Regions from separate parts of the Pseudoalteromonas sp. SR45-1 genome, predicted to be linked through region 1. Evidence: predicted binding sites of a transcription regulator. Region 1 holds the regulator's gene; the other holds the start of a gene.
What was found. The regulator MetJ, encoded in region 1, represses methionine synthesis genes. The targets are predictions, from matches to a motif close to TAGACGTCTAGACGTCTA.

Region 1 (16,117 bases):
ACTAAGTAAACGCGAAGATTGATCGCCTGCAACAATGCCCTGCATTGAAGGATTCTCTAGTAAATATGAGCTTTGTACTTGGCGGAGCATTGTTGATAGACGATTATTAGATTCACTACGTCCTAAAACATGTATTTGGCTGCCTTTGCGCTCCAGTTTTGTTAAATAAACACCACCTGGCACTATTTTGGCAACTTCATCCATTATTTGCGTACCCAAGTTACGGCTGCTTTGCAATTCTTCAATGAGCCTCATACGCTGTTGTAAATTTTCCTTTCTTTTATCTAAGCTTCGTATTTCACTTATTTTTTTATCTAGCATGCTAATTTCTGAGCTTAAATAATTATTCTTTAAGTTTTGACCGTCTTTTAAGGCACTATAAAAAGAGCTTAATAAATACATACTTGCAAAACAAAGTATAACGACACCAACAAGTATAGTTACAAATTTCTTTTTCGATTCTTCGCGTTGTGATTCACGCCAAGGCAGTAGATTTATATGTGGCATGTTGAAAAACTCCTTAATGCCAACCCTGTTGCAATTGCAAACTGCGTTTTGTGACGCTGCATTATATTACGGTCTACCTTTGGGGAAATTTCCATATTTACAAAAGGCTCTGCAACAACTGAGTGGATACCGAGTTCTTCAATAAGCAATCGGTCGATACCTTTTATCATCGATGTACCGCCCGTTAATACAATATAATCTATTTGCTCTTTACCGCTGGTTGTTAAAAACATTTGCACAGCTCTGCGAACTTGTTGAAGTAACGAAGTTTGAAAAGGGGCTAATACTTCAAAGGTATAGTTTGGCGGTAAATCACCTGATGTTTTGCCTATTTCGGCTTCATCAAAGCCTTTATTATAATAAGCAACAATACTATTTGTATATTGATCGCCACCAAAAACTTGGTCACGGGTATAAATGGTTTCCCCAGCTTGCACAACACTCACAAGCATTAAAACTGCGCCAATATCGACCACAGCCACACACTTATTAAATGCATCGCTAGGTAATTGTTGATAGTAAACGTCCATAGCACGGCTCAATGCGTAGCTTTCTACATCTACTATTTTGGCCTCTAAATTTGCGGCTTCTAAAGCGCCCACCCGTGCTTCAACACTCTCAGTACGAGCAGCCGAAAGCAAAACATTCATTTTGCTAGGATCGGCCTCATTCGTCGAAAGCTTCTCAAAATCGAGGCTCACTTCATCAAGTGGGTAAGGGATTAAACTATCAGCTTCAATTTCAATTTGCGATTCAAGTTCAGCATCTGTTAACGATACATCCATGAAGATCACTTTTGTAATAACTGTTTGGCCAGAAACAGCCACTGCAGCAGATTTTAACGACTTCGGTAATTTTTTTCTTAATTTTGTAATAACGTTACCAATCGCTTCAATATCTTGGATTGTGCGCTCACTCATCGCACCTTTTGGCATCGGCTCAATTGCAAGTGCTTCTAGTCGAAATCCAGTTTCAATTTCACGTAAAAGCACCGCTTTGATAGAGTGCGATCCAATATCAATTCCTACCATCATCGGGGACGGTTTTTGAAATAGTTGACTTAGCATGTTTCAACTTGGCCTTTGTTTTAATAATAAACAAGTTATAATTTTTATCTGAAAAAATATTATTCATTTTTTAATCAATATATACTAGCAGTCAAAACTCGCAATTGGGAGTCCATTTAGGGAAATATAAGTGATTTTATTAAAACGAACTTTACAATTTTTTATCATTTGTGTGTTAATTGGTCTGATCACTTTGGTCAGTCTTTATTACTACGTTAAACCTGATATCCCCAGTGTGCAAGTTTTAAAAGACGTGCAATTACAAACTCCTATGCAAGTATTCACAAAAGATGGGCTTTTAATCAATCAATTTGGTGAAAAGCGTCGTATTCCAGTGACTATTGATGAAATTCCTCAAACACTCATTAATGCATTTTTAGCGACAGAAGATAATCGATTTTACGATCATATAGGCATAGATCCTATAGGTATTGTGCGTTCGGCTATTGTTCTTATATCTACCGGCGAGAAAAAACAAGGCGCAAGTACTATTACTATGCAGCTTGCTCGTAATTTCTTTTTAACTCGCGAAAAAGCATATATTCGTAAAGTTAAAGAAATATTTATAGCGCTACATATTGAAGGTGTATTAACAAAAGACGAAATTTTAGAGCTTTACCTTAATAAAATAGAATTAGGTAATCGCGCTTTTGGTATTGGTGCTGCAGCACAAGTTTATTACGGTAAGGAGTTAAAAGATTTAACACTTGCACAAATGGCGATGATTGCAGGTTTACCGAAGGCCCCTTCAGCTTTAAACCCAATTCGTAACCCAACGCGTGCAAAAGCACGCCGAAATGTTGTTTTAGGGCGTTTATTAACTGAAAATTATATTACTCAAGAAGAATATAACGAAGCAACGAGCCAACCTATCACCGCTTATTTTCATGGTGCTGAAATAAATTTATACGCCCCGTATATTTCTGAAATGGTGCGCGCTGAAATGGTCTCGCGTTATGGAATAGATAAAGCTTACAACTCAGGTTTTAAAATTTTCACCTCGGTAGAGTCTAAAGTTCAAAAAGCAGCGCAAAACGCACTTGTAAATAACTTACATAATTACGATATGCGCCATGGTTTTAGAGGACCAACAGATGTTTTATGGGACCCTGAAACACAACCTGCTTTAACTGAGCAACAAATACTCAATAAATTACAAAGCGTAAATGAGTTGGGTACTTTGAAAGCAGCAGCCGTGCTTAGTGTTAATGATAAAACAGCGTCGGTATTACTTAAAAGTGGCGAGCGCACAACTCTTACTTGGGATAACTTAAAATGGGCGCGTAAATATATTACTCGTTACCGCCAAAGTTTTGCTCCAAAAGCAGCTACAGATATTTTAACGCCAGGAATGCAAATATGGGTGCGTAAAAATGAAGATGACAGCTACTTACTAAGCCAAATACCAGAAGCATCAAGTGCTATTGTGTCACTCGACCCACAAGATGGAAGAATTAAAGCTATTGTAGGTGGTTACAGCTTTGAACAAAGTCAATATAACCGAGCGGTACAAGCAAAGCGTCAAGTAGGTTCTAATATAAAACCTTTTATATATTCAGCAGCACTTGAAAAAGGTTACACGCTTGCGTCTATATTAAACGATGCTCCTATAAACCAATGGGATAAAAGCCAAGGCGTAGCATGGCGTCCTAAAAACAGCCCTGCTGTATATAATGGTCCGATAAGAATTCGCCGTGCCTTAGCACAGTCTAAAAACGTTATTTCGGTGCGCTTACTACGCGGCGTTGGATTACAACGTACAGCTGATCATTTATTAAAGTTTGGCTTTAAAGATTCAGACATTAATCGCAGTGAATCACTAGCACTGGGTAGTGCTTCCATTACTCCACTTGAACTTGCCCGTGGCATGAGTGCATTTGCCAATGGTGGCCACTTAATTGAACCTTACTTTATTTCAGAAATTCAAGATGCTTACGGTAATGTATTGTTCAAAGCAAACCCTGCCCTTGCCTGTGACGAAGAGTCTTTACCAACACATAATGAATTCTCACTTCATAATAGTAGTGATGAAGTGGAGCCAACAAAAAAATGTGCACCGAGAATTATTTCTAAGCAGAATGCTTTTTTAATTGCTGATGCAATGCACAGTGGTATTTGGGGCGGCGGTAGTTGGGCCCATAAAACGGGTTGGAGTGGTACAGGTTGGCGCGCACAAGCTTTAGAACGTCGTGATCTTTCGGGTAAAACAGGCACAACTAACGATTCTGTAGACACCTGGTTTAGTGGTTTTAACAGTAAAGTAATGACTTCTGTGTGGGTGGGCTTTGATAACCCAGGTAACGCTCTTGGTCGTTCTACGTACAATAACAACTTAGATAGCAGCCAAATATCTGGTGCTGAATCGGGGGCTAAAACAGCGCAGCCTGCATGGATTGAATTTATGAAAGCCGCACTTGAGGGAACACCTGAAGCGCCAATTGAGCCACCTGAGGGGCTTGTTTCGATTCGTATTGATTTAGCCACTGGTTTGCTAAGCCACAAAAATGACTACACCAGCCGCTTTGAATACTTCGAAAAAGGCACTGCACCGACAAAGTATGTGCTATCTCAGCCAAACGATATATTTGAAGAAGACACAAAAACCGAAGAAGAGCTATTTTAATAATATCTCTGTAATACAAAAACGGCAGCTTATTTAAGCTGCCGTTTTAATTTAAATAATCGCTTATTTTAAGTTTTGAACAAGCCAATATAAGTCAGAGTGTACACCCGCAGCGGTTACTTCTTTCCCAGCCCCAGGCCCCTGAATCACAAGCGCGTTATCACTATACCATTTGCTATTAATTACAAAAATATTATCGCCAGGTGTAAGGTTTGCTAACGCATTCCCATTGGGCACATACGTAACTCCTACTTTAGCGATAACTTCAGTTTTTGTTATATCTAATAGGCCTGTGTATCTCAGTACTGAGTTATTAGCTTTTGCTGTATCAGCATGCTCTTCAATGAACGCATCTAGCTGGGCTTTATTGTTTAGAAAGTCTTCCCAGCTTCCTAGCACAAGATCGCCGGGCATTAATGCCGATAAGCTAATATCATCAAGCTCAAGCTCTATACCTAACTCTCGGGCTAAAATAAGTAACTTACGCTGCATATCTCGTCCAGATAAATCCTCGCGAGGGTCAGGCTCTGTGAACCCCATTTTCTGAGCTTCTAATACCAACTCAGAAAAAGCAGTGGTACCATCATACTTACTACATAACCACGAAAGCGTACCCGAGAACACGCCTTCAATACGCGTAATTTTATCACCACTATTTTGCAAATCAGCCAAAGCAAAATTGATAGGTAAGCCTGCGCCTACACTTGTATTATATCGCCAATGTAAATTACGTTCGCCAAGGTTACTACGAAGTGCTTTATACCAAGAAGTCGGTGCTGTACCTGCATATTTGTTAGCACTAATTAAATGACAATCTCTGTCTACAAAATCTGTATATAAAAAGCTAAACTGCTCACTTGCAGTAATATCAATTAACACTTTATGTTCGTAGTCAAGCTCGCTTATCGCATTAAGTAAATCCGCAGTTTCATAGCTATTCGCCTCATGCTGCCATTGAGTTTTCCATTGCGATATATTTATGCCACTTGCATTAAATAACATATGTTTAGAGCGAACCAGCGCTACCAATTTAATACTAAAGTCGCCTGATAAACGCTCAAATTGTGCCGATAACTGCTCAATAAAAGCATCGCCTACATTGCCAAGGCCCGCAACTATAACGGCTATTTCTTGGCCTTTATTGATTAGCTTATCGTGTAAGACGCTTTGTATATCGCTATCTATAAATTGGTCTGTTAGTAATAAAACATAACCATTATCTTGATGCACAAAACGCGGTTTTATAGTCTGCTCAGCTAATACCTCTAAAGCTTGCAGTTTTAGTACGCTAACGTCTTGCTCAGGGGCAACAATTGCACAGCCATTTAAATTTGACTCACTAATATTAGCTCTACCAGCAAAGTAATTAATAACTTGATATGTTTGTGCAGCCGGTACTACTAAATACACTTCACCATTATGGTTAAAATGATGAAGGCTATGCTGAATAAGCTGACTAACGCTTGCGACCTCACCTTCACTTAATCCTTCAACCATTAACAAATCAACATTTTGCAGCGTGGTTATAAAGCGCTTTTTCTTTGCTGAACCTTCTTTTACTATATCTGTTGGGCTTGCTTGCACATCAAAACTACTACGAACAGCTAGCTTAATATCGCTGTTTTTAAGTGGCGATAGTGTTTTTGCATGTAATACAGGGTTACCCAAACGAGCTAATAAATTAGCTTGTCCGCGACAAATTTTGCCGTACTTAATCGCCTTTTTTACCTTTCGAGGATCAGTGCTAAACACACCCTGTGTATCGGTCCAAATACATACCTGCTTAGCATCACAGTAATTTGCAAGTAGTGTTGCACTATAATCGCTACCGTTGCGTCCAAGTGTTACGGTCTCACCTTTCGTATCGGCGGCAATAAACCCAGTAACAATATTTATCTTATTAGGTAAAATTGACTGTCGACATTGCTGCGCATTTTGCGCATGCATTAATTCACCATCGTTTAAGGTAAAAAGACTACGGGCATCTTGAGCACACGCCTCAATATTTAGCTGCTGTAAATAAGTAGCGAGTAAACGTGCTGACCACAGTTCCCCATGCGCAAGTAACGCAGCCTCTTTTAGCTGCTCAGCTTGAGCAAGTTCTGCAATATTACTAAGCTCGGTATTTAGTGTTCTAAGTGCGCAGCGCTTTAAATCAGCTTGTAATAACTGCTCAATTAAATCGCTTTGATGGTTATTTAACTGCAGTAAAATATCAGCGACAGCTTGCGTGTCTTGCAGTTGATAACTTTGCCACAACGACACAAGTGTATCTGTAGTTTTACCTGCAGCAGATACCACAACACAGTCGCCCGGCTGAGTATGCCCAATAATTATTTTAGCTACGCTTTGATAGCGCTCACTAGAGCTTAAGCTTGAACCACCAAATTTATGTACACAATTGACCATATTTATACCAATTCGCTTAATTAAGTTGTCTATTTTGAGGTAAGAAAACCGTATCGATAACAAGGCAAAAATTTCGTTATTTAGTTGTTCTATATTAGGAATTTTTAACGATGTTATCGTGCGGTTTAATCCCTCAAATTGATTAGGTATTATTGCGGATTGGTATTAATTACCAAAGCGCTGGACGGGCTGCACTTAATTTAACGTTTCCACCAGAAGTGCCAGCACCTTTGCCTACACGGCCAACATTTTTATTTTGCCCTGGTTTTACAAGTTCAAATACTCGTTTAAAGTCAGCTATTAAATCGTGTATATCTTCAATCCCAACCGAAATACGAATAAGCGTATCGCCCACACCCGCTTCTAAACGTGCCTTTGCCTCCATACCTGCGTGCGTCATAGTTGCAGGGTGACAAATTAAGCTCTCTACGCCACCTAGTGACTCAGCTAAACTAAACGTTTTAAGGCTAGTTAAAAATTCTGCCGCGTCGTTTATATCGCCTTTAATATCAAAACTAACCATGCCACCAAAGCCAAGTTGTTGTGCTTTAGCAAGTTCATGTTGAGGATGCGACTCAAGTCCAGGATAGTAAACTTGGCTTACAAAATTGGAACTTTCAAGGTACTCAGCTATTGCTAGCGCATTTTCTTGGTGCTGCCTTAAGCGCACATTTAAAGTACGTAGACCACGAAGCGTTAAATAACTATCAAAAGGGGCGCCCGTAATACCAATATTATTTGCCCACCAAGCAAGCTCATCACCAAGCTCTTGTGTTGCAGCAATAACAGCGCCGCCCACTACATCTGAGTGCCCGTTAATATATTTAGTAGTTGAATGCACCACAATATCTACACCAAACTTAATAGGGTTTTGTAAGGCAGGAGACAAAAACGTGTTATCTGCGGCAACCAATGCACCGCATTGCTTAGCAACATCGGTAACCGCTTTAATATCGGTTAAACGAAGTACTGGGTTACTTGGAGTCTCTATCCAAATAAGCTTAGGTTTAATTGCTAAAATTTGTTGAAGGCTTTCTTCTTTTGTTAAATCTAATACTTCAAGCTTCAATAGTCCGCGTTTTTGTAACGATGTAAATAAACGATAGCTTCCACCATAACAATCATGTGGAATTACTAACGTGTCGTCACTGTTAAGTAGCTGAGTAGCTAAATGCACGGCAGCCATACCAGTGGCCGTAATTATGCCACGAGCGCCACCTTCAAGCTTAGCAAGCGTCTCTGCTAAAATATCACGATTAGGGTTACCACTGCGGCCATAATCATACTCACGCTTAGTATCAAAGTCGGCAAACGAATAAGTCGTTGATAAATAAATTGGCGGCACCACTGCACCATGATGTTTATCAGCATCAACGCCGTTACGTACAGCAATGGTCGCTTTGTTTTTTTCGCTCATATTCGTCACCTGATTAATTTGGATGTTTAGACGTCTAAAAGAGTAAGTTATCCGTTTTAATAAGTCAAAGTATTTTAAAGCTCTAGATGGCTAAAGTTAGGTAAGGCGTTTGCTAGTATCACATTTTAGCTCACAAAAGTGAGCTTATTTTTACATTCCAAATAGGCTTATTAAGATAGATCGGTATCTATTATTTGACTATCTTTTTTAAATCGATAGAATTTCACGCATATTTACACGCTTTTTATACCGTGTGAGAAATTAATAATCTGAGGCAACGATACATCTTATGGCTAAATGGAATGGTGAGTATATTCACCCATACGCAGAACACGGGAAAAAATCAGAGCAAGTTAAAAAGATCACCGTTTCGATCCCACTAAATGTATTAAAAGTTTTAACGGATGAGCGTACGCGTCGTCAAATCAACAACCTTCGCCATGCAACAAATAGTGAATTGCTATGTGAGGCGTTTTTGCATGCATTTACTGGTCAACCTTTACCAAATGACGATGACCTACGTAAAGACAACGCAGAAAAAGTACCAGAAGAAGTTAAAAAGATAATGCAAGAAATGGGTTTAGAAGTGCCTATTTTAAACGAAGAATAAATCATTACCTTTTTAATCAAAAAACCTCAGCATTGCTGAGGTTTTTTTGTTTAAGCGTTATATATTACGCCATATAGTTTTCAGGCAAGTCAATTTGCGCAACACCCGACTCTACCGCAGCAAGTGCTACAGCTTTAGCTATACGCGGTAGTAAACGCGGATCCATTGGTTTTGGAATAATATACTGCGCACCAAACTCTAGCTTATCTACGCCTGCGGCTTTTAAAACTTCTGCAGGTACAGGCTCTTTGGCAATACTACGAATAGCCTCAACTGCAGCAATTTTCATTTCATCGTTAATCGCGCTTGCACGTACATCAAGTGCACCACGGAAAATAAACGGAAAACATAAAACATTATTTACTTGGTTAGGGTAATCAGAGCGCCCTGTTGCCATAATTAAATCATTGCGTGCGCCGTGTGCAAGTGCAGGATCGATCTCTGGATCTGGGTTTGAACATGCAAACACGACCGGCTTTTCTGCCATTAGTTTTAAATCTTCGGCAGCTAACAAGTTAGGACCCGAAACACCAACAAACACATCAGCATCTGCAATTACATCTTGCAATGTGCGTTTATCGGTATTGTTAGCAAAAAGCTGTTTATATTCGTTTAAATCATCGCGACGAGTATGAATAACACCTTTGCGGTCAAGCATATAAATGTGTTCACGCAGTGCACCACACTTAATTAACAGTTCCATACACGCAACTGCAGCAGCGCCTGCACCTAAACATACAATTATTGCATCTTCAATTGATTTACCTTGTACTTCTAGCGCATTTAACATGCCGGCAGCCGTAACAATGGCGGTGCCGTGTTGGTCGTCATGAAAAACAGGAATGCTACAACGCTCTATTAATGCTTTTTCAATTTCAAAACACTCTGGTGCTTTAATATCTTCAAGGTTAATACCACCGAATGTGTCAGCAATATTGGCCACCGTGTTAATAAAGTCTTCTGTTGTTTTGTGCTTTACTTCAATATCAATAGAATCAAGCCCTGCAAAACGTTTAAACAATAACGCCTTGCCTTCCATTACGGGTTTAGACGCTAAAGGACCTAAATTACCCAAGCCCAAAATTGCAGTACCATTAGTGATAACCGCAACCATGTTACCTTTACCGGTATATTTATATGCATTTGCAGGATCTGCGGCAATTTCACGTACAGGCTCAGCGACACCTGGGCTATAAGCTAGGGCTAAGTCTTGAACTGTTTCAGCTGGTTTTGTTAGCTCAATGCTAATTTTACCAGGTACGGGATGTGAGTGATAATGTAGTGCTTGTTCACGAAAGTCAGACATAACGCGATGGTATCCTGCAATTTAAGTTAAAGTGAGAGGTGGAGTCTTGGGGTACGATACCCTTATTATTTTTAAATTCCAAGCAATATCAGGTCTATCCTGTTATATGCTATATCCTTTAATTTTAAGAGGTTTTTCAGTAACTTTGCAGGATTATATAAACATTTGATAAATAAAAATTCATCAAAAAAGTAAGTTTTGAGGTGCGTTTATGTCTATTACAATATTAAAAAAATGTATGTTTAACGGATCATCATAAACTTAAAATAACAGCCTACTACACTACTTTAAAAACAGATAAGCCCACGTTAGCTACTTTTATCAACCTAGTTAAAATTTGTACTATTTAAAATATAGAGAATATCTATCGATTTGTCTGTAAAGGTTTATGCATACTCAGAATAAGAATAGGAAATAGTTATGCAAGGTGTGATGTAGCTCGAGCAAGCTAAATAAGATAAGAAGTGGTAAATTTTAGACACAAAAAAAGCACCCTAAGGTGCTTTTTTTAACTAAACAGCAATAATTACTTCTTGCTGCTAAGTGCACCGAAGCGCTTGTTGAAGCGATCAACACGGCCGCCAGTGTCTAAAATCTTTTGCTTACCAGTGTAAAACGGGTGACACGCAGAACATACGTCTAAGTGAATGTCTTTACAAAGAGTTGAGCTAGTTTCGAATTTGTTTCCGCATGAACATGTTGCAGAAATTACTTCGTACTTAGGGTGAATACCTTCTTTCATAGGAACCTCTAGTTAAGGCCGCATCGCTCTCCAAACCCGAAGTCTGGCACCATACGTCGTTAAAACAAATTTGTTGGTGGCGGATTTTATCCAACAACCTTCCCCTGCACAAGTATTTATTTATCTTTTCGCTAAAAAAGTGAACAATCTCTTTCTCAAGTACTATTGCTAGTAGGTTTTTAGCGGTATTTTTAGTACATTACAGCATTAATTTTACGGGTTGAGTTGTTATGAGTTTTGTTGAAGTTGCTATTAAAGTCCCGCTTCCACGCACCTTTGATTATAAAATAGAAGAGCAGCTCAGTGGCTTATCAACCCCAATACTTCCGGGCATGCGGGTTTTAGTGCCTTTTGGTAATCAAAAAAAAGTGGCTGTTGTTCTGGGCATTAAAAACAGTACCGACGTCCCTTTAAATAAAATTAAGAATATTATAGAGGTAATAGACGACACCCCTATTTTAAGTGCCCAACATTTAGAACTCCTTAGCTTTACTGCCCGCTATTATTGCTATCCCTTAGGCGAAACTATTCACATAGCGCTACCGAGTGCACTTCGCCAAGGTGAATCGCCAGATAAAACCAGTATTAACATGGTTGCTCTGACAGAAAAAGGCTCAAAAGTACCGTCATTAAAAGCCAAAACACAACTCAATTTATTAAAGCAGTTGTCGCAATCGGGGAAATCATCGTTAACCGAATTAAAAGCTCTTGGCTTTAGTAAAAAAACAATAGATAGCCTAATAGATAAAGAACTCATTACGCAAACTATTGAACACGATAACCAATGGCAAAGCGTTGCACCAACTGTCGGTAGTAAACCTGTACTTAATAAAGAACAAGCGGTTGCCTGTACAGCAATAAATCAAAGCAATGGATTTAGCAGCTTTTTATTAGAGGGCGTAACTGGCAGTGGTAAAACAGAAGTGTATTTACAGTGCCTAGAAGAAGTATTAAAACGTGGCGAGCAAGCATTAGTATTAGTGCCAGAAATAGGCTTAACGCCACAAACTGTAAACCGTTTTCGTCGCCGCTTTCCTGATACACCCATTATGCTTTGGCATTCAGCCCTTACCGACAACGAGCGATTGCAAACATGGCGTTTTTGCGAAAAAGGCAGTTGTGCAATAGTTATAGGCACACGTTCGAGTATTTTTCTGCCATTTTTAAAACTCGGTATGATAGTTGTCGATGAAGAGCACGATTCATCATTTAAGCAACAAGATACCCTTCGTTACCATGCTCGTGATTTGGCCGCATACAGAGCTTTTCAGCATAAAATACCACTTATATTAGGCAGTGCTACACCCGCACTTGAAACACTTCACAAAGCAATTAATAACAAATATCAGCTACTAAGTTTAACCGAGCGCGCGCAAACTGCGACAGATAACCAATTTAAGTTACTCGATATGAAAGGCCAACCCGACCAAGCAGGTATTGCACATGCAAGCCTTGCAACTATGCGCCAACACTTAAATCGCGGTAAACAGGTTATGGTTTTTTTAAATCGCCGAGGTTTTTCACCCACTCTTATTTGCCATGAATGTGGCTGGCTAAGTGAATGTAAACGCTGCAGTACCAGCGCCACATTTCATAAAGCGATTGGGCAAATGATTTGTCATCACTGTGGCGATCAATACCCTGTTCCTCACCAATGTCCTGATTGTGGAAGTACGCAAATATTTCCAAATGGCAAAGGTACAGAGCAAATTGAAGAGTTTTTATCGACCGAGTTTCCAGATACACCCGTTACTCGCATAGACCGCGATTCAACTCGCCGTAAAGGCAGCCTTGAAAAAGCACTAGATGAAATAAACCTAGGCGGTGCACGCATTTTAGTTGGCACACAAATGCTTGCCAAAGGCCATCACTTTGCAGATGTAAGCCTTGTTATAATTTTAGACGTAGATAGCGGTTTATACTCATGCGACTTTAGGGCGACAGAGCATTTAGCACAGTTAGTTACTCAGGTCGCGGGGCGAGCTGGGCGTTCAGGGGAACCTGGCCAAGTATTATTACAAACACACTTTCCAGAACACCCGCTTTTACAAGACTTAGTTAATAATGGTTACCAAGACTTTGCTCGCTTTGCACTGAGTGAACGCGATGATGCAGACTTACCACCCATTACAAATATGGCTATTGTCCGTGCACAAGGACACAGCATTAAGCTAGTCGTCGATTTTTTGACGGATTTGGTTCCTGTGAATGGGGTATCTGGTATACAATTGCTCGGTCCGATCCCTGCTCCACTTGAAAAAGTCGCAGGTATGTATCGTTTTCAATTACATATTCAAGCGCAAGATCGCCGCATATTACATCAGTACCTTGCGCAAATGGTTGATTATTTAAGTTCAAGTAAACTTGCACAAAAAGTACGCTGGAGCTTAGACGTAGACCCTATAGACATGATTTAGGTTAAGGCCAAAATAACACCATGGCACAGCACGATTACATTAACAAAAAGCCTGCAGGCAGAAACAGTAAAAAAAACGCACCCGCTAAAAAACCATTTCCTATTCTTTTAGCTGTCATAGCCATCTTACTCGTCGGTGGTTTTGCTTATACATTATGGTTTATAAAAAGTAATGCAGATCCAAAACTTGTCGAAAAACAAGCAAACCCCACTGCGCCCGCAAAAGTAGAAGTGGTTATTCCACGCACACCAGAGTTTATTAAAGAAATTAGAAACCACGAGATTCAAGTTGAAGTGAAAGAACTTGAGCAAAAAGGTCCTTACGTTATGCAGTGTGGTTCGTTTAAAACCCACGCACAAGCGGAATCGCTAAAAGCTAAAATAGCATTTGCAGGCCTCATTTCTGAAATAAAACAGGCTGAAGGCAGCAATGGTACTTGGTATAAAGTGCGCTTAGGCCCATATAAAACCAAACGCCAAGCCGAAAGTGATAAAAACAAACTTAAACGTGTAAAAATAGTCGGCTGCGGAATTTGGGGCTGGACTTGAAAATAAACCATTCACCCATATAACCTCTTCATAATCGTTTTTTACGAGTTGCCTCTGCAGCTCGATGATGAGGAATAACATGACTACTATCGTAAGTGTACGCCGTGGCGACAAGGTTGTAATTGGCGGCGATGGCCAAGTGTCTCTTGGTAATACCGTAATGAAGGGCAACGCCCGTAAAGTTCGACGTCTTTATAATGGCAAAGTAATCGCTGGTTTTGCCGGCGGTACTGCTGATGCCTTCACTCTTTTCGAACGCTTTGAAAGCAAATTAGAAATGCACCAAGGAAACCTAACTAAAGCCGCAGTAGAAATGGCTAAAGATTGGCGCAGCGACCGTGCACTTCGAAAACTCGAAGCGCTGCTCGCTGTAGCAGACGAAACAGCCTCTTTAATTATTACCGGTAATGGCGATGTGGTTCAACCTGAAAACGACCTAATTGCAATTGGCAGTGGTGGTAACTTTGCACAATCAGCTGCAACCGCCCTTTTAGAAAATACAGATTTAAGCGCTCGTGAAATAGTAGAGAAAAGCTTAACTATTGCAGGCAACATCTGCGTATTTACTAATAACTTCCAAACAATCGAAGAATTATAATAGGAACTATCATGTCTGATATGACCCCAAGAGAAATTGTTCACGAGCTAGATCAGCACATTATAGGTCAGGCTAAAGCAAAAAAAGCAGTGGCTATCGCACTTCGTAACCGCTGGCGCCGCATGCAACTCAAAGAAGATTTACGCAGCGAAGTAACACCAAAAAACATTTTAATGATTGGTCCAACCGGTGTAGGTAAAACAGAAATTGCCCGCCGATTAGCAAAACTTGCTAACGCACCCTTTATTAAAGTAGAAGCGACTAAGTTCACTGAAGTTGGCTATGTTGGTAAAGAAGTTGAGACTATCATCCGCGATTTAGTCGATGTATCAATTAAAATGACTCGCGAACAGCAGACTAAGAAATTTAAACATCGCGCCGAAGAAGCAGCAGAAGAGCGCATTTTAGATGCCCTTTTACCACCAGCGAAAGATCAATACGGCGAAACGCAGCGTGATGATAACTCATCAACTCGCCAAGCGTTCCGTAAAAAGCTACGTGAAGGTCAGCTAGATGATAAAGAAATTGAAATCGATTTAGCACAAGCACAACCAAACGTAGAAATTATGGCGCCTCCTGGTATGGAAGATATGACCAACCAGCTACAAAGCATGTTTCAAAACATGGGCGGCGATAAGCGCACTAAGCGTAAACTAAAAATCAAAGAAGCCTTCAAACTATTAACGGAAGAAGAAGCCGCTAAATTAGTAAATCCTGAAGAGCTAAAAGAACAAGCTATTTTTGCAGTAGAGCAAAACGGTATTGTGTTTATTGATGAAATAGACAAAATTTGTAAGCGCGGCGATTCTTCAGGTCCAGATGTGAGCCGAGAAGGTGTTCAGCGCGACTTACTACCGCTAATTGAAGGTTCAACTGTAAATACTAAGCACGGAATGGTTAAAACTGACCATATGCTGTTTATTGCCTCTGGTGCGTTTCAGATGGCAAAGCCATCAGATATGATCCCAGAGCTACAGGGCCGCTTACCGATTCGAGTAGAACTTGAAGCACTTACTGCAGATGACTTTAAACGCATCCTTACAGAGCCTCATGCATCGCTTACCGAGCAACAACGAGAGCTGCTTAAAACTGAGCAGGTATCGATTGAGTTTAGCGACGATGCAATTGAGCGTATTGCCAAAGCAGCTTGGCAAGTTAACGAGAAAACCGAAAACATCGGTGCTCGTCGTCTACACACTGTAATGGAAAGATTGATGGAAGAAATTTCATACGATGCTTCTGAAAAAGCCGGCTCGTCATTAGTAATCGACGCCGCTTACGTTGAAAAACACTTAGGTGCACTTGTTGAAGATGAAGACTTAAGCCGCTTTATTCTATAAAACGAATATAAACGTTATACTAAAAGCCTCCAGATTGGGGGCTTTTTAATGGGATATATTAAATGAAACACGTAACAAAAGTGCATTACCACAGTGTAAGTAAAAATCTAGATGTTTACTTTGATGATGACAGTAAAGCTGTATTTGGCTGTGAGTTTTTACGTGTACACTCCCCTTCAGCTGAAGTGCAGGGCCATGGCTCTGGCCCAATGAAGCTAGTACTTAATAAGCAAGCTGTAGGAATAAAAAGTATTGTACCTGTTGGGCATTACGCACTTCGTTTAGATTTTGACGATGGCCATAACAGCGGACTATTTAGCTGGCGCTACTTTGAAAAACTACAACAGCAACAAGATACATTGTGGAGTGAATATTTAGCGCGGGTAACTGAACACGAAAAAAGTAAAGATAGCGTGCCTATAAAATTTGTTCCTTAAACTTTATAGGCCCGTTCTATTAAGCGTTATTAAACCTTAAATTTATCAATTGCAGTGAACAGAACGCGAGCCTGCTCAGAGACCTCTTCACTTGTT
Region 2 (16,117 bases), on a different contig from region 1:
TCCAGACGCGAAACCAAAATATCACACTGCTCAGTGATAGTTAGTACAAGATGTATTTTTCGATGCCTTTCTCTAATAGTTATACAAGGGCCTTTAACTTCTACATCCCAGAGAGAAGAATTAGCTTTCCACTCATTATCTTTAATTTCTAGTGAGACTTCTCCATTAGAGTCTGTAAATAGACCAGATAGCAAAAATGGTTGACCTAAGTACTCTGGTTTTTTTAATTGAAATAATGGGTAATTTGCAACTTGAATAGGGATTTTACAGTTGCTTAACTTGACACCACCAAAAATTAAAGAAGGATTACGCTCTGGGAAATCAAAAAACTCATTAGAGTAACCTTGTTGTAAACACTTTGGCATCCGCATTGCTAATTTTACACGTGACTTTGACCACATTTTTGTAGTTACCTTTGAATGGCATTGAGGACATAGGAGGGTCATATTAGCCGGGTCATGTTTATTTGCATCTTTAAACTCAGGATCTACATGTTCATATTGAATTATTCCTAATCCACAAATAACACACCCGAACCCACAGTGCTGACGAATCTCTCGCTTTATTTCTGCTGGAATTACTCTACTCAAACCAAACTTATTAACTTCCATATTATTCTGATCCAGTTAAATTATTATATTAAAGACATTTTATTTTTTCTGTAGAATTTTATTTACTTAATAAACTTACACATTCCTAATCCTAAAACATCTCCATCACGCTTTACATAACCATATTGTGTATAAAAACTTTCTTTACCGTGAGCACTTAATAAAGCTATTGTAGCGCCATTAGAGCAGGTGTTGCTTAGGTAGTCTTCAATGTGGGTCATAACTAAATGACCTATGCCTTGTTTTTGATAGCTTGGCGCAACAATTACATCTTGAATATAAAAATACATTGCGCCATCACCGATTATTCTACCAGTACCTATCAACTTATCGATGTGGTACACGGCAACCCAAAACAATGAATTTTCGATGCTTGCTTTTAATGTTTTATCGTCAGGGTTTTGCCACTTTGCTTGTGCGCGTAAATTAGTAAATTCATCCAGTGCTGGAGCTGAATATTCAACCTTATATTCCATAACATCCCCTACTCACTTTTGAAGCCCTTTACTCATAAACAAGCTGTACGGATCTAACTCATAATCACCAAACGGTTCGCACTCTTTAAAACCAAATTGAGTGTAAAGCTTTTGTGCGGGCAAAAATGCCTTTGCCGTGCCGGTCTCTAAGCTTAACTTTTTGTAACCTCGCAAAGTTGCTTGCTCAATAATATGCGTGAGCAATTTAGCAGCGATGCCTTGGCGTAAATAGTTGCTTGAGGTGCGCATTGATTTAATTTCGCCATGAGTGGCATCGAGCGCTTTTAATGCGCCAACACCCGCTAAATTATTATCAATCCATAAGCTATAAAAGATTATATCGGGCTGAGTGAGTTTGCTCACATCAAGTGCATGTACGCTCTCAACAGGTGAGTGCTTTAGCATATCGTTATGATGCGCATGTAGTAGTTTTATAACGTGTGGGTTTGAAAGCTCACCTATTCTAATATCCATTTATACCTCGTTTAATCCTAGAATTTAATGCTTTAGGGCTTTAATGAAAACCCTAAAGTAAGTGGCTCTATTTAGGCTGCTAGTTTCCATACTACAAACGCAACAGCAAAGCCTACTAAATACACTAAACCTAACCACGTTAAACTACGTAATAGCACGCTGTGCTTTATAGCAGGCTCTGAGCGCACAAGGCTAAAGTTAAGCCATGCAAAAACGGGGGTGGTAACAAACGAAAGTGTCATTGCAAACGTAAGCATTGGACCAAGGGCTGATTTAAAGAATAAAATAACGGCCATGCCAGCTAGTGCTTGCAGTACAAGCCAAATATTTAGGCTGTGTTTTGATTGCTTAAAGCCAAGTAGTTTATGAGATTCGTTAAGCGTGCGGGCGTAGCCATCTAGCACGGTAAGTGTAGTGCCAAACATACATAAAAAGGCGATTGCTGATACAAGCGGCCTTGCCCACTCGCCTATTGTTAATGCGTACATATCAATAAGCTGCTTGGCAAACGCGACACCGCCGAGTTCTATACTACTGGTTTGCCCGTACTGCACTAATACACCTAAGCTAAAAAATACCAAGGCTAAGCCAGCTGTAAGCCAGTAACCTACGTTAAAATCGAACAAGCCTTGGCTTTTAGAAACTGTTTGCTGCGCTTGTTTTTCTTTTAGCCATAAAGAACTTAATGCAGATATTTCGATAGGGGCTGGCATCCAACCCATTAAAGCCACCATAAAGCTCAGCATAGCCAGCTCGTAAGGTGATGGGCCAACATAGTCAGCAGGCGCCATTGGGCCATTACTAAACGCGATAACTAACGCAATAACGGTAGCCAGCGTTAATAACCCCATTATGCCTTTGGCCACACTGTCGAGCGCTTTAAAGTGCCCTAACAATAATATGGCTAAGCACACTCCTAATAATATCCAACATAGCAGTGTTACTTCTATCACTACGGGCAACGCGTAATGCAGTAAGCTTGCAGTAAGTAGTAATACGCCAGCGGTATTAACTACGGCGGCTACAATGTTTAAACCGATAAAACTGTAAAAATAAAACGGGCCTTTACTTTTATAGCCCTCCACTAGGCTATTTTTAGTCGCGAGTGTGTATTCCATACCAAAGCGAAAAAACGGGTACTTTAAAACATTAACAACCAGTATTAGCCAAAATAGTTGCCAGCCAAATATTGCCCCAGCTTGCGTAGAGGCAACTAAGTGAGAACCGCCAATAGCGGCTGTTGCCATGAGTATTCCAGGTCCAAGCGCACCTAGTCGAGACTTCCATACTGCTTTTGTTGTGTGCATTAATTTCTCAAAATATGTGTGTTATACGCTGCTTTTATTAATTTTTTTGATTAATAAACTGCAAGAACGCATAACTTACCTAAATTACAGGCAATAAAAAAGAGCCATACGGCTCTTTTTTACAATACTTTGTGACTAAATTTTATTTAAGATCCATCTCTTGGATGATCTCGTGTGCGATTTCAGGTGTAGTGCTAACAGGCTTTTCGTGTAAGTTTGCTTTTATCTGCCCTTTTCGATGTTTTAGTGCCGCATCGAGTTTTTTAGCTGCGCTTGCAATGGCAGGGTACATAACTTCGTTTTCCCCTTTTACCGATATGCGCGTGCCTTCGTAATTAGTGCTAATTTCAGCTTGGATTTTATGATGCTCTTTAGACAAAATAATATCGAGTGCAATAAGCGATGGAAAGTGGCTCTCGATTTTTGAAAATTTTTCGTTGATGTGCTCTCTAATAGAGTCAGTAACTTCAACATGGTGACCAGAAAGATTAATTTTCATAGGGTATCCTTTTATTTGTTACCTCATAAATAGTATTGGGGGCTATTTAGATTAACACAAGGAAAAAAGAGAGATATTTGAGGTTTATTTGCGGTTTTTGGTGATTTAAATCATGCGTTGTGCAAAGTTTATGCAAAGCCCATAGTGCATGGGCTTTCAGACGTCTAGCTGTATTGATTAATCTGTGTACGAACAACAGTAGTCAGCAAAATCAGATACTTTTACTTTAAAGCTTACATTTGCATCAACATTAAACGATTCACCTGCGTTAAATGTTTTCCACTCACTTGCCCCTGGTAATAAAATATCCCATTGGCCAGCTAAAAGCTCCATGCATTCTTTTTGGTTTGTATCAAAAACAAACTCACCAGGTTGCATAAAGCCTAAAGTTTTCGCTTCGCCATCACCTAAAATAACGGTACGGCTCGACACTTTTCCGTCAAAATATACATTGGCTTTTTTTACTACACTTACGTTATCGAACTTTGGCATTTTTAGCTCCTGCTATTAATTTAAGATTTTTATTTATAAATTTTATCGCACTACCTTGCCTGATAGCTTACTTTCTTGCAAGGAAAGCAGCATTGTTCAAGGTGAAGTTGCTTCATGTTAGGGCATAAAAAAACCCGCAACATGTGCGGGTTTTTCAATTACTTACTTTATTTAATCAAAGCGATTAAAAAAGCTCGTTTGCTTTGCTTACAATGTTTGCCACTGTAAAACCAAAGTGCTCAAACAGCTCACCAGCAGGTGCCGACTCACCAAAGGTAGTCATACCTACTACTGCGCCATTTAGACCTACGTACTTGTACCAGTAGTCAGCAATACCTGCTTCTACTGCTACGCGGCGTGTAACAGATGCCGGTAATACGCTTTCTTTATACTCTGCGCTTTGATCTTCAAAGGCATCAGTACATGGCATAGATACAACACGTACCTTTTTACCTTGGCTGCGTAGCTCAGTTGCTGAATCTTGTGCTAGTTGCACTTCAGAACCCGTTGCAATTAAAATAATTTCAGGATTGCCGTCACAGCTAAGGATGTAACCACCCTTTTTAACATCGCTTAATTGCTGTGCGTCACGCGCTTGTTGCTCAAGACCTTGGCGAGTAAAGATTAACGATGTAGGACCGTCTTTACGCTCAATAGCTTGTTGCCATGCAATTGCCGACTCAACTTGGTCACATGGGCGCCAGTTGTATAAGTTAGGCGTTAAACGCATGCTTGCAATTTGCTCTACTGGTTGGTGAGTTGGACCATCTTCACCTAAACCGATTGAATCGTGCGTGTATACAAAAATGCTTGGTTGCTTCATTAATGCAGCCATACGTACGGCATTTTTTGCATATTCAACAAACATTAAGAACGTAGCACCGTAAGGAATAAAGCCTTTATGAAGGGCAATACCATTCATAATTGCCGACATACCAAACTCACGTACACCGTAGTAAATGTAGTTACCGCTTGCATCGTCGTGTGTTAAACCTTTAGAGCCATCCCAAATTGTTAAGTTTGAGCCTGCTAAATCGGCTGAGCCACCCATAAATTCTGGTAATAACGGACCAAATGCGTTTAATGCATTTTGCGATGCTTTACGAGACGCTGGGTTTGCAGGGTTTGCTTGTAATTGCTCAATGTACGCTTGAGATTTTTCAGCCCAATCGCCAGGCAGTTCGTTATTAATACGACGCTTATATTCAGCTGCAAGCTCTGGGTATGCTTTTGCGTATGCTGCAAATTTTTCGTCCCAGCTTGATTCAAGCTGCTGACCTTTTTCTTTGCTATCCCATTGTGCGTAAATATCATCAGGAATTTCGAACGCATCGCCAGTCCAACCTAAGAATTCGCGAGACGCTTTAATTTCGTCATCACCTAGTGGTGCACCGTGACAATCGTGGCTACCAGATTTATTAGGTGAGCCGTAACCAATAATTGTTTTACAACAAATTAGTGATGGTTTATCGGTAACACTTTTAGCTTCTGCAATTGCAGCACTTATAGCATCGCTGTCGTGGCCATCAACACCACTAATTACATGCCAACCGTATGCTTTAAAGCGAGCTGGCGTGTCATCTGTAAACCAACCTTCTACTTCACCATCGATTGAAATGCCGTTGTCATCCCAAAATGCAACAAGTTTACCCAGACCTAATGTGCCTGCAAGTGAACCAGCTTCATGAGAAATACCTTCCATAAGGCAGCCATCGCCCATAAATGCATAGGTAAAGTGATCAACAATATCGTGACCTTCGCGGTTAAACTGTGCAGCAAGTGCTTTTTCGGCAATTGCCATACCTACGGCATTTGTGATCCCTTGACCTAATGGACCCGTAGTAGTTTCGATTCCTGGTGCGTAACCATATTCTGGATGACCTGGTGTTTTAGAATGCATTTGACGGAAGTTTTTAATTTCGTCCAGTGGTAAGTCGTAACCACTTAGATGCAATAGAGAATAGATAAGCATTGAACCGTGGCCGTTTGAAAGAATAAATCTGTCACGGTCAGCCCACTCTGGATTTGTTGGGTTGTGTTTTAGATAATCGCGCCATAATACTTCTGCGATATCAGCCATGCCCATAGGGGCTCCAGGGTGACCAGATTTGGCCTTTTGTACTGCGTCCATTGACAAGACGCGAATAGCATTTGCAAGTTCTTTGCGAGATGGCATGAATTCTCCTACCTTTATGTGTATTTGCGCGGGTATTTATGTGTTTGTTTATGCACCCAAGTAACTTGGGTTTGTTTATATCGACCATTCTTACTTATTGTGGGGGCTGTGTGCAATTAAAAACCCTATAAAAGTGAGGCATTATGAATATTTTTTAAGACCAAAAAGTTATTAGTAATTTTATTTAGACGTCTAGGCGTAAAAACACTATGCAAGGTGTTTTGTTTTCGATAAAATACGCCCCTTAATTTTTTAGCGCTAATACCGACGTTTGTGAAGCGCAATATTTGTGAGCAGAATTACAATGGCAAAACATTTATTTACTTCTGAATCAGTTTCTGAAGGTCATCCGGATAAAATCGCCGATCAAATCTCTGATGCGGTACTTGATGCTATCCTAGAGCAAGACTCTCATGCCCGTGTTGCGTGCGAAACTTACGTAAAAACAGGTATGGTTATGGTTGGTGGTGAAATCACTACTAGCGCATGGGTTGATATTGAAGAAATTACACGTAAAACAGTACGTGAAATTGGCTACACGCATTCAGACATGGGTTTCGATGCAGATTCATGTGCAATTTTAAACACTATTGGTAAACAGTCTCCTGACATTAACCAAGGTGTTGACCGTACTAGCCCAGAAGAACAAGGTGCTGGCGACCAAGGTCTTATGTTTGGTTACGCATGTAACGAAACAGAAGTACTAATGCCTGCGCCAATTACTTACTCACACCGTTTAGTACAGCGCCAAGCGCAAGTACGTAAAAGCGGCGAGCTTAACTGGTTACGTCCAGATGCAAAATCTCAAGTTACTTTTGCATACGAAAATGGTAAGCCAGTAGGTATTGATGCAGTAGTACTATCTACTCAGCACAGCGAAGACATTTCGCAAAAAGATTTAGTAGAAGCGGTGATGGAGACTATCATCAAGCCGGTACTTCCTGCAGAGCTTATTACAAGCGCGACTAAATTTTTCATTAACCCAACGGGTCGCTTTGTAATTGGCGGACCAATGGGCGATTGTGGTTTAACAGGTCGTAAAATCATCGTTGATACATACGGTGGTATGGCTCGTCACGGTGGTGGTGCTTTCTCTGGTAAAGATCCATCAAAAGTTGACCGCTCAGCTGCATACGCTGCACGTTACGTTGCTAAAAACGTAGTTGCGGCTGGCCTTGCTGATAAATGTGAATTACAAGTTTCTTACGCAATCGGTGTTGCAGAGCCTACATCTATCAGCGTTGAAACGTTTGGTACAAGCAAGTTAGAAGAAAGCCGTTTAATCGAACTTATTCGTGAACACTTTGACCTGCGCCCTTACGGCTTAATTCAAATGCTTGATTTAGAGCGCCCTATCTACCTTCCTACAGCGGCTTACGGCCACTTTGGTCGTGACGAATTCCCTTGGGAACGTACAGATAAAGCTGATGCACTTCGTGCAGCTGCTGGCCTTTAAGCTAAAAGTGTTGAAGTAAATTAAAAACGGCCCTTAATAGGGCCGTTTTTGTATCTAAAACTTATCAGTTACATTGTTTGTAGTACGTCTACAAAATAACTATAAAATCAACCTCGAATTCTTTTGTACTTTAGGTATATACTCATTTCATTATAAAAGCTTTAGGGATAGTTAAATGGCCGATAACTTTCGCGTTATATTTGCAGGACTTGCCGATAACGTTGACATAAAAACAGCGTGCGCAAACTTAGCTGCAAAATTAAAAACGTCAGATGAAAAAGTAGCTCTTTTTTTTAAAGGTAAGCCGCTGTTTGCGCCAAGCGATAAAGACAAAGCGTTAAAACAGACTAAGTTATTAGCAAGCCTAGGTATTAAAAGTAAGCTGCAAGCTGTTTCAAATGCGATTCAAAATAGCTCCCCCGCAGCTGCAAATAACAACCAACGTGATGAACGTATTTTTGATGCACTTGATTACATCACTAGCAGCTTAATACGCCTTGAAGAAAAGCTAGATGAGCTAGAGCAACGCCTTCCTGAAGCTCAATTAAATACACCAGACGAAAGTGTAGACGAATGGCAAAATGACGACCTAATGCTAGATGAGGATTTAGCGACTCCTAAAAAACGCAGTAACTTACTTTTATATTCATTGATTGCAACTGCCACCATTTTGCTAGTCGTACTGGCTGTTTTTTTAATTTTTCCCGATTTATTCTCTTTTTAAAAATGGCTAATTAGTTTAATGAGCAATAAACGCGCACAAATAAGAGCTGAAATTCGTAACACCCGTAAAAACTTGTCAAATAATCAGCAAATAATTGCTGCGCAATCGCTAAAAATGAATTTTATTCAACACTTAAAAAGCGAAAATACAACGAATTCAAAGCATATTGCCATTTATTCAAGTAACGACGGAGAACTAGACACTTCATTGTTAATTAAAGAATTATGGAACTTAAACCATGCTGTTTATCTACCTATAATACACCCATTCAATGGCGCTAATTTACTATTTCAGCGCTATGAGAAAAACTCACCCATGAGGGCAAATCGCTATGGTATCTTGGAGCCTAAGCTGAACTGCTCTCAAATATGCCCATTACCAGCGCTTGATTACCTCCTTATGCCATTAGTGGCATTTGATAAACAAGGTAATCGCCTAGGAATGGGAGGTGGGTTTTACGACCGGACATTGGCGCGTTTACACGAACAAAATTGGCAAAAACCACAACTAATTGGCCTTGCACATGAATGCCAAAAAGTTGATGCTCTACCAATCGAGTCATGGGACGTACCTCTTAAAACCATTATCACCCCAGATAAAACATACTGTTGGTAACATTTAATTTTGGTTACTAACCGCATATTTCTGACATACATGAGCACAAAGCAATGACACAAGACGAATTAAAAAAAGCAGCTGCTTGGGCAGCACTCGAGTTTGTAAAAGAAAACACCATTGTAGGTGTCGGTACAGGCTCTACTGTTAATCACTTTATTGATGCCCTTGGCTCAGTAAAGGACACTATTGTAGGCGCTGTATCAAGCTCAGAAGCGTCAACTGCACGTTTGGAAGCGTTAGGTATTGAAGTGTTTGAACTTAATAACGTTGATGCTTTAGATGTATACGTTGACGGCGCTGACGAAATAAACGCTCAAAACGAAATGATTAAAGGCGGCGGCGCAGCGCTAACACGTGAAAAAATAGTAGCAGCAGTTGCAAAACAGTTTGTGTGTATTGTTGATGACACAAAGCTGGTAGATACATTGGGCGACTTCCCGCTTCCGGTGGAAGTTATTCCAATGGCGCGCAGCTACGTTGCACGAGAATTATTAAAACTTGGTGGTGACCCTGTTTATCGCCAAGGCGTAGTTACCGATAATGGTAACGTTATATTAGATGTATTTAACTTAAAAATTACCAATGCCAAACAACTTGAAACACAAATAAATTCAATTGTTGGCGTAGTTACCAACGGCCTATTTGCGATGCGAGGTGCTGATAAAGTGATTATCGGTACCAAAAATGGGCCACAAATTAAATAGGATGAGGTTATGAGTAAGGTATCGTTAGCAAAAGACAAAATTAAAATTCTCTTGCTTGAAGGTGTTCACCAAAGCGCTGTTGAAACGCTAAAACGTAACGGTTACAGCAATATCGACTACGTTAAAACATCCTTACCTGAGGACGAGCTTAAAGAGCGCATTAAAGATGTTCACTTTGTAGGACTTCGTTCTCGTACTCATATTAACCAAGCTGTATTAGACTCAGCTGAAAAGCTAGTTGCTATTGGTTGTTTTTGTATTGGTACAAACCAAGTTGATTTAGATGCTGCACGCGAACGTGGTATTGCTGTATTTAACGCTCCATTTTCTAATACTCGTTCAGTTGCTGAACTTGTACTTGGCGAAATTCTACTTTTATTACGTGGTATTCCAGAGCGTAATGCAGCGGCTCATCGTGGTGGCTGGTTAAAAACAGCAAATGGTTCGTTTGAAGCACGTGGTAAAACATTAGGTATTATTGGCTACGGTCACATTGGTACTCAGCTAGGTATTATGGCTGAAAATATCGGTATGAACGTGGAGTTTTACGATATCGAAGATAAGTTATCACTGGGTAATGCAACACAAGTTCATAACCTTACTCAGCTGTTACAACGCTCTGATATTATTAGCTTACATGTACCAGAAACCCCGCAAACTAAAAACCTTATTGGTACAGCAGAACTTGCAGTTATGAAGCAGGGGTCTATTTTGATCAATGCATCACGCGGAACTGTTGTTGATATTGATGCTCTTGCAGAAGCGCTTACAGAGAAAAAACTAAGTGGTGCAGCAATCGATGTGTTCCCTACTGAGCCAAAATCTAACGATGAAGAATTTGTATCGCCACTGCGCCAATTCGACAATGTTATTTTAACGCCGCACATTGGTGGTTCTACACAAGAAGCGCAAGAAAACATTGGTATTGAAGTAGCGGGTAAATTGGCTAAATATTCAGATAATGGCTCAACTATTACTGCGGTTAACTTCCCTGAAGTATCGCTACCTGAGCTTGCTAATCGTAGCCGTTTATTACACGTACACCACAACCGCCCAGGTGTACTAACGCAAATTAACCAAGCGTTTGCACAGCACGGTATTAATATTGCTGCGCAATACCTACAAACAGACGCATCTATTGGTTATGTAGTTATTGATGTTGATACAGATCAATCTGAAGTAGCACTTAAAGAACTGAGCGCTGTTGAGGGTACAATTAGAGCACGTATTTTACATTAACCATTCTTTGATATTAAAAAAGGGTCCTTATGGACCCTTTTTTGTATTTAGATTACATATACTTTCTCAAGTATTTTTTGAATACCGGATCTGTTGCAGCCAACTCTTTTTGCTCAGCTAATATCTCTTTTAAAATAGCGCCTGAGGTAAGCGGGTTAGCAAGAACCACTCTAAATACAACCGTTGGTTGATTGTCGTATTTAGAAGGCGTTAAGCGTGTACGTGATACAAATGAGCGACCAGACTCGCGTTGACGCTTTTGCATACTGGCAGTAAAACGGTTCAGTGAAGCAAAAATATCTAACCGAGTTGCAGCATCTGCATCGGCTATTGCTTGTTTAATTTGCTTAGGTACATAACGATACGTTAATAAGCACAACTCAGGCTCCGAAATAAGCTCAAAGTCTTCATCAGCCTTAATTAAATCAGCAAAGTAATGTGCTTTTTTGATGCTTCGATCAATCAGCATTTCGTAACCTTTACGACCAATAACACGTAAGCAAGCGTGTACTAACATTGCCATACCCGGTCGGCTGCCTTCAAGCGTGTGGCTACCTAAGTCTTTTGAACCTTTACGTAATATGTACTCAGCGTGATGCTCTATTGCATCAGTTGCAGCGGGGTCTTTAAATAAAACCAAACCCGCTCCCATTGGTACATACATTTGTTTATGTGCATCGATGGTAATTGAATCTGCTCGCTCAATCCCTTTTAGTAAAGGACGGTGCGTACTCGATAAAAGGGTCGCTCCCCCCCATGCAGCATCTACATGAAAATGGCAGTTAATGTCTTGTGCTAAGTCGGCCATTTCATCAAGTGGATCAATATTACCGGTCTCGGTTGTTCCCGCGACCCCAATAATCGCCATTACTTTAATGCCTTGCGCTTCAAGCTCACGTGCTTTTTCACGCATCGCTCCTACATCAACTTTATTATTTTCACAGGTTTTAATACCAATTAAGTTATCGCGACCAATGCCGAGTAAATCAACCGATTTACCTAATGAGTAATGTCCGCGTTCTGATATTAATACTGCTAAACCTTTATAACCGTAATGCAGCATACCAGCAATTAAGCCTTGTGCGCCAATACCTCTAAAATCGCCATCAGGTTTTAATAAGCGGTTTCGCGCAATCCAAAGCGCAGTAATATTAGCAACCGTACCACCAGAGCAAAATGCACCTAATGAGGTTTTAGCACTGTGCATCCATTTAGAATAAAATGAGTCTTCTTGCCCATAAGCTAAATGATGCATCATCCCAAGCACTTGACGCTCAAGAGGCGTAAACGCTTTAGATGTTTCTATTTTTACTAGATTTTGATTTAGCCCTACCATCAATTTTGACAGCGGTAATAAAAAGTGCGGCAAGGCAGAGGTCATGTGACCAATAAAACTAGGCGCAGCTGTATGCACAGAATGTGCAACAAGCTGCTCCATTATGTCTTGGGCATAAGCAGAGACAAACGTTGGATCTTCTGGGATCACTGCCGATTGAAAATCTTTTTCTATTTCATGTAATGGTTTTTCAATTGCCGCTATATTTTCGTTTAAAAAACCTGCTAAATTACTCGAAATTTCAAGCTCGATTTTGCTTAAAGTTGAGTCTGGCGCTTCAGGTACAGTAAATATACGCTTAAGGCTTTCTTTAGAGGCGACGGCACAACGCTTTTGATCCATCTTAATACCTAGTGTGTGTGTATCTAAAACACGCGCTTACCCATCAAAAACGCCTACTTATTAGGACATTTGGAGCAATCGTGTTTCTTTAAAAATTGCGCTAACTTTACTGCAATATAACTAAAATGTCTCGTTTAAACCTATAAAAGCAATCAAAGCGATGACAAAAAAATGATAATTTAGGGTCTATTTATCTTTCAAGGTTAAATTTGCAGCAGTCTTTTGGTATTTAGGCAGGGCAGCGCCTATGTAGTGTGGTTATTCCCCATAAATAGGCGATAACGTAGCATTAATGCCAAACAGGCGCTGCCCAAAGGGTTCTGCCTAGGGTCTATTTACTCTTTGTTGCTCGGTTTTTACTTAGACCACTAGGTTACAAATCTCGCGCCGCGATTAAATCGCCCCTAGTTTGAACAAATTATAATCCGCAAAGATAAACAGACCCTAATTAAAACTCTACCAAACCTAATTATTTATTGGGCATTTACTTATTTTGGGTATAATAAATTTGATAACAAAAAAGGGACACATATGCCAGAAGGAAGAGTCAAAGTTAGTTGGATAGTGGCAGGCTTTAGCTTGTTTTTAATAAGCTTGCTAACCTACGTTTACTACACTTACCAAACCACGCGTGCTGAAATAATGCAGTCGGTTGATAATCGCTTACTTAATGCCGCCACCAGCGTTAAACATATTTTAGGTGACGATTATTTAAGTGCGGTTAATCAAGGCGATAATATAAGTTTTTCTTACTATCAAGATAAAAGTAAACAACTCTCTGAGTTTGCTCAAGCACTTGATATTGCTTATGTCTATTCAATGATTTTAAAAGACGGTAAGGTGCTTTTTAGCTCATCAAGCTACACGCAAGACGATCAGAATAATGGCAAGGTAACTCAATTTTTAGATCTCTACCCTGAAGCTACCGATGCAAATATAAGTGCTTTTTATTCAACAGAGCCAGTATTTGAAATATCGAGCGATCAGTGGGGCCACTTTAAAACAATTTTTATTCCTTACGTTGACCCAATCAACGGCAATACCTATTTAACGGGTGCCGATATAACTATTTATGATTTAAACGAGAAACTTAAAGAAAGCGTATCAAAAGCAGCTGCAATGGCTAGCTTCTTCTTTTTTATCGCGATACTCGTTGCCGCCATATATATTTATTTACTAAAACGGTCTTTAGCAACTGACTCAAGTACTGGTTTTTCAAATCATATTGCACTTGAGTACTTTATTAAAAAAAGTAATGCACATCACATGCAATTAGCCGTTATTTGGGTTAATGAAATAGAAGATATAAACAGTTTTTATGGCACTGAAGTGGGTGACAAGGTAATGAAAAACTTACTTATTCACTTTAAACTTAGAAGCTCTACGCATTGCCATATATACAGACTAGCAACAAATAAAATAGTATTACTCGCGCCTAAGGAAATGAGTAATGACGAATTTACCGACCTCGTAAAAACATATAACTTTAATACACCGGTATTAACTGACCCTTTTATCTACATAACCCTATGTGCAGGTATTGCCAGTGGTAATAAATCGCTACTACTTGAAAACGCTCATATAGCAGCGCTGCAAGCTAAACAAGGCAGGCATAGTGTAGTTAACTACTCAAAAGCGCTACACGATGTAAAAACGCAATATCAATACAATGTAGAAATGGCTAAAGAAGTGCGAGAAGCGTTTGATAACAATCGTATAGTGCCTTACTTTCAACCCATTATTGACACAAATACCAATAAGGTCGTTCAATACGAATGTTTAGCTCGAATGGTAACAGCGCAAGGGGAAGTATTAAAACCTGATGCATTTTTAAATGTTGTTACCCGCTCAAGAATGGACGGAATACTTACCCGTACTATATTTTCACAATGTGTTAGTCGCTTTAGAAAAACCGATATTTGCTGGAGTTTAAATATAACAGCACAAGATATGCTCGACCCTAATTTAAGTGAGTTTATTGCGGACGAACTTAAGCGCTACCCGCATCCTGGTAATATCACATTAGAGCTTTTAGAAACCCAAGCTATTGCCAACTTCTCTGAAGTAAAAGCATTTATTGGCATGGTTAAAACGAAAGGCGTTAAGGTTATTATTGATGACTTTGGTAGTGGTTATTCAAATATATCAAACGTACTTAAGCTTGAAGTAGATGGTATTAAATTAGATGGCGCACTAATAAAGCAAATAGTGAATGACAAAGATATCTACTTGTTTATTGAGCATATAGCCAGCTTTGCTAATCAACTTGGTTTACAATTAATGGCAGAATCGGTAGAAAATACAACCATAGTAACCGCACTTAAAAAGGCGAATGTGACACTAATGCAAGGCAATTATTTTGCCCACCCAGTGCCACATGTTAATACGGTTACAGAAGAATTAGCACTTTAACTTACTTTAACCAGGGCGTGTTGAGCTTTGTGGATTGAAATTTGTTCAATCTAGGGGCGATTAAATCGCGGCGCGAGGTTTGTAACCTAGTGGGCTAAGTAAAAACTGAGCAACAAAGAGTTAATCGTCCCTAGAAAGAACCCAAAGGGCAGCACATGTTTGGTCTTTATGCTGCGTTATCGCCTATTTATGGGGAATAACCACACTACATAGGCTCCGCCTTGCCTAAAAACCAAACATGCTGCTGCAAAATCAATCATGAAAGGTCAACACGCCCTAGGTAAGTTTATAACGAGTCGGTGGCTTTGCTGGCCACTGGCCCAGTATTTACGCTCAAAAGGCGTAATTGCATCGTCTGACTCATAAAGTGTTACATCGCAAGGGTTGCCTGTTAATTCAAGCGCCCGAGCAAACTCCTTAACGTAAATATCCCAATTGCTGCGCACTTCTAATTTTCCACCTAACTTAACAATAAATGGAAAAATAGCTGCGCCATGCCAGCGCCTACGAATATGCTTAGATTTAGGCCACGGGTTTGGATACAACAAATAATGGTGCGTAGGTTGCCAATTGGCGGCTACCGCTAAACGCCAAAAGTCATTTAAATCTGCTTGCACTAAAATGTACTGACCACTGTCGGTTTGCTTATATTCAACATCATGCTTATCTAATCGGTGCGACGATTTATCAATACCAATTATAAGTGCATCAGGGTGGCGCTTAGCTAAGTTAGCTGAGCTTTCACCCACGCCACAACACGAGTCTAAAATAAGCGGGCCACTAAAGGCTTGTACTTTAGCATTAACCTCGTCAAATGCGGCTTGGGTATGCGCTGCTATTGGCTTTTTAAATTCAGCATCTAAATGCTTATTTACTATTTCATCAAGCTTTTCGTGAATACCCGCTTGATTAGATACAATACTACGTGAATTTGCATCACTCATTAGTGTCTTAGCCCCACACCTTTTTTAATTAAAGTTAGCGCTAAAGTAAATAACACCGTAATAAACACCAAAATAACACCTAGCGCTACACTTAAATCAACATCCGACACACCTAAAAAGCCATAGCGAAATGCATTTACCATGTAAATAATAGGGTTTATTTGCGATACGTTTTGCCAAAATTCTGGCAATAACGTAATTGAATAAAATACACCGCCTAAGTAAGTTAATGGCGTTAGTATAAAGGTGGGAATAATACTTATATCGTCAAAGCTATTTGCATAAATTGCATTAATTAAGCCACCTA

Region 2: a site for MetJ is predicted at 6,221-6,238, ahead of metK (methionine adenosyltransferase). Genes of this name have one in related genera too.

Annotation. Positions count from the first base shown of each region.
Region 1 covers NZ_JACJDR010000008.1:137,323-153,439, forward strand. Annotated here, with positions in the region: gene H5089_RS10170 (PilN domain-containing protein) at 1-507, opposite strand, end outside; gene H5089_RS10175 (pilus assembly protein PilM) at 495-1,574, opposite strand; gene H5089_RS10180 (penicillin-binding protein 1A) at 1,705-4,197, shown strand; gene metL (bifunctional aspartate kinase/homoserine dehydrogenase II) at 4,261-6,606, opposite strand; gene metB (cystathionine gamma-synthase) at 6,776-8,023, opposite strand; gene metJ (met regulon transcriptional regulator MetJ) at 8,313-8,633, shown strand; gene H5089_RS10200 (malic enzyme-like NAD(P)-binding protein) at 8,698-9,939, opposite strand; gene rpmE (50S ribosomal protein L31) at 10,466-10,681, opposite strand; gene priA (primosomal protein N') at 10,912-13,098, shown strand; gene H5089_RS10215 (SPOR domain-containing protein) at 13,119-13,646, shown strand; gene hslV (ATP-dependent protease subunit HslV) at 13,726-14,244, shown strand; gene hslU (HslU--HslV peptidase ATPase subunit) at 14,256-15,584, shown strand; gene H5089_RS10230 (gamma-butyrobetaine hydroxylase-like domain-containing protein) at 15,647-16,021, shown strand; gene H5089_RS10235 (methyl-accepting chemotaxis protein) at 16,051-16,117, opposite strand, start outside.
Region 2 covers NZ_JACJDR010000010.1:122,657-138,773, forward strand. Annotated here, with positions in the region: gene H5089_RS11980 (HNH endonuclease) at 1-611, opposite strand, end outside; gene H5089_RS11985 (GNAT family N-acetyltransferase) at 674-1,087, opposite strand; gene H5089_RS11990 (GNAT family N-acetyltransferase) at 1,100-1,561, opposite strand; gene H5089_RS11995 (NRAMP family divalent metal transporter) at 1,633-2,808, opposite strand; gene hpf (ribosome hibernation-promoting factor, HPF/YfiA family) at 3,011-3,367, opposite strand; gene H5089_RS12005 (pyrimidine/purine nucleoside phosphorylase) at 3,545-3,859, opposite strand; gene tkt (transketolase) at 4,044-6,035, opposite strand; gene metK (methionine adenosyltransferase) at 6,340-7,491, shown strand; gene H5089_RS12020 (hypothetical protein) at 7,667-8,215, shown strand; gene H5089_RS12025 (5-formyltetrahydrofolate cyclo-ligase) at 8,234-8,830, shown strand; gene rpiA (ribose-5-phosphate isomerase RpiA) at 8,884-9,537, shown strand; gene serA (phosphoglycerate dehydrogenase) at 9,547-10,776, shown strand; gene panP (pyridoxal-dependent aspartate 1-decarboxylase PanP) at 10,829-12,454, opposite strand; gene H5089_RS12045 (GGDEF domain-containing protein) at 12,986-14,866, shown strand; gene H5089_RS12050 (tRNA (guanosine(46)-N(7))-methyltransferase TrmB) at 15,133-15,810, opposite strand; gene H5089_RS12055 (ABC transporter permease) at 15,810-16,117, opposite strand, start outside.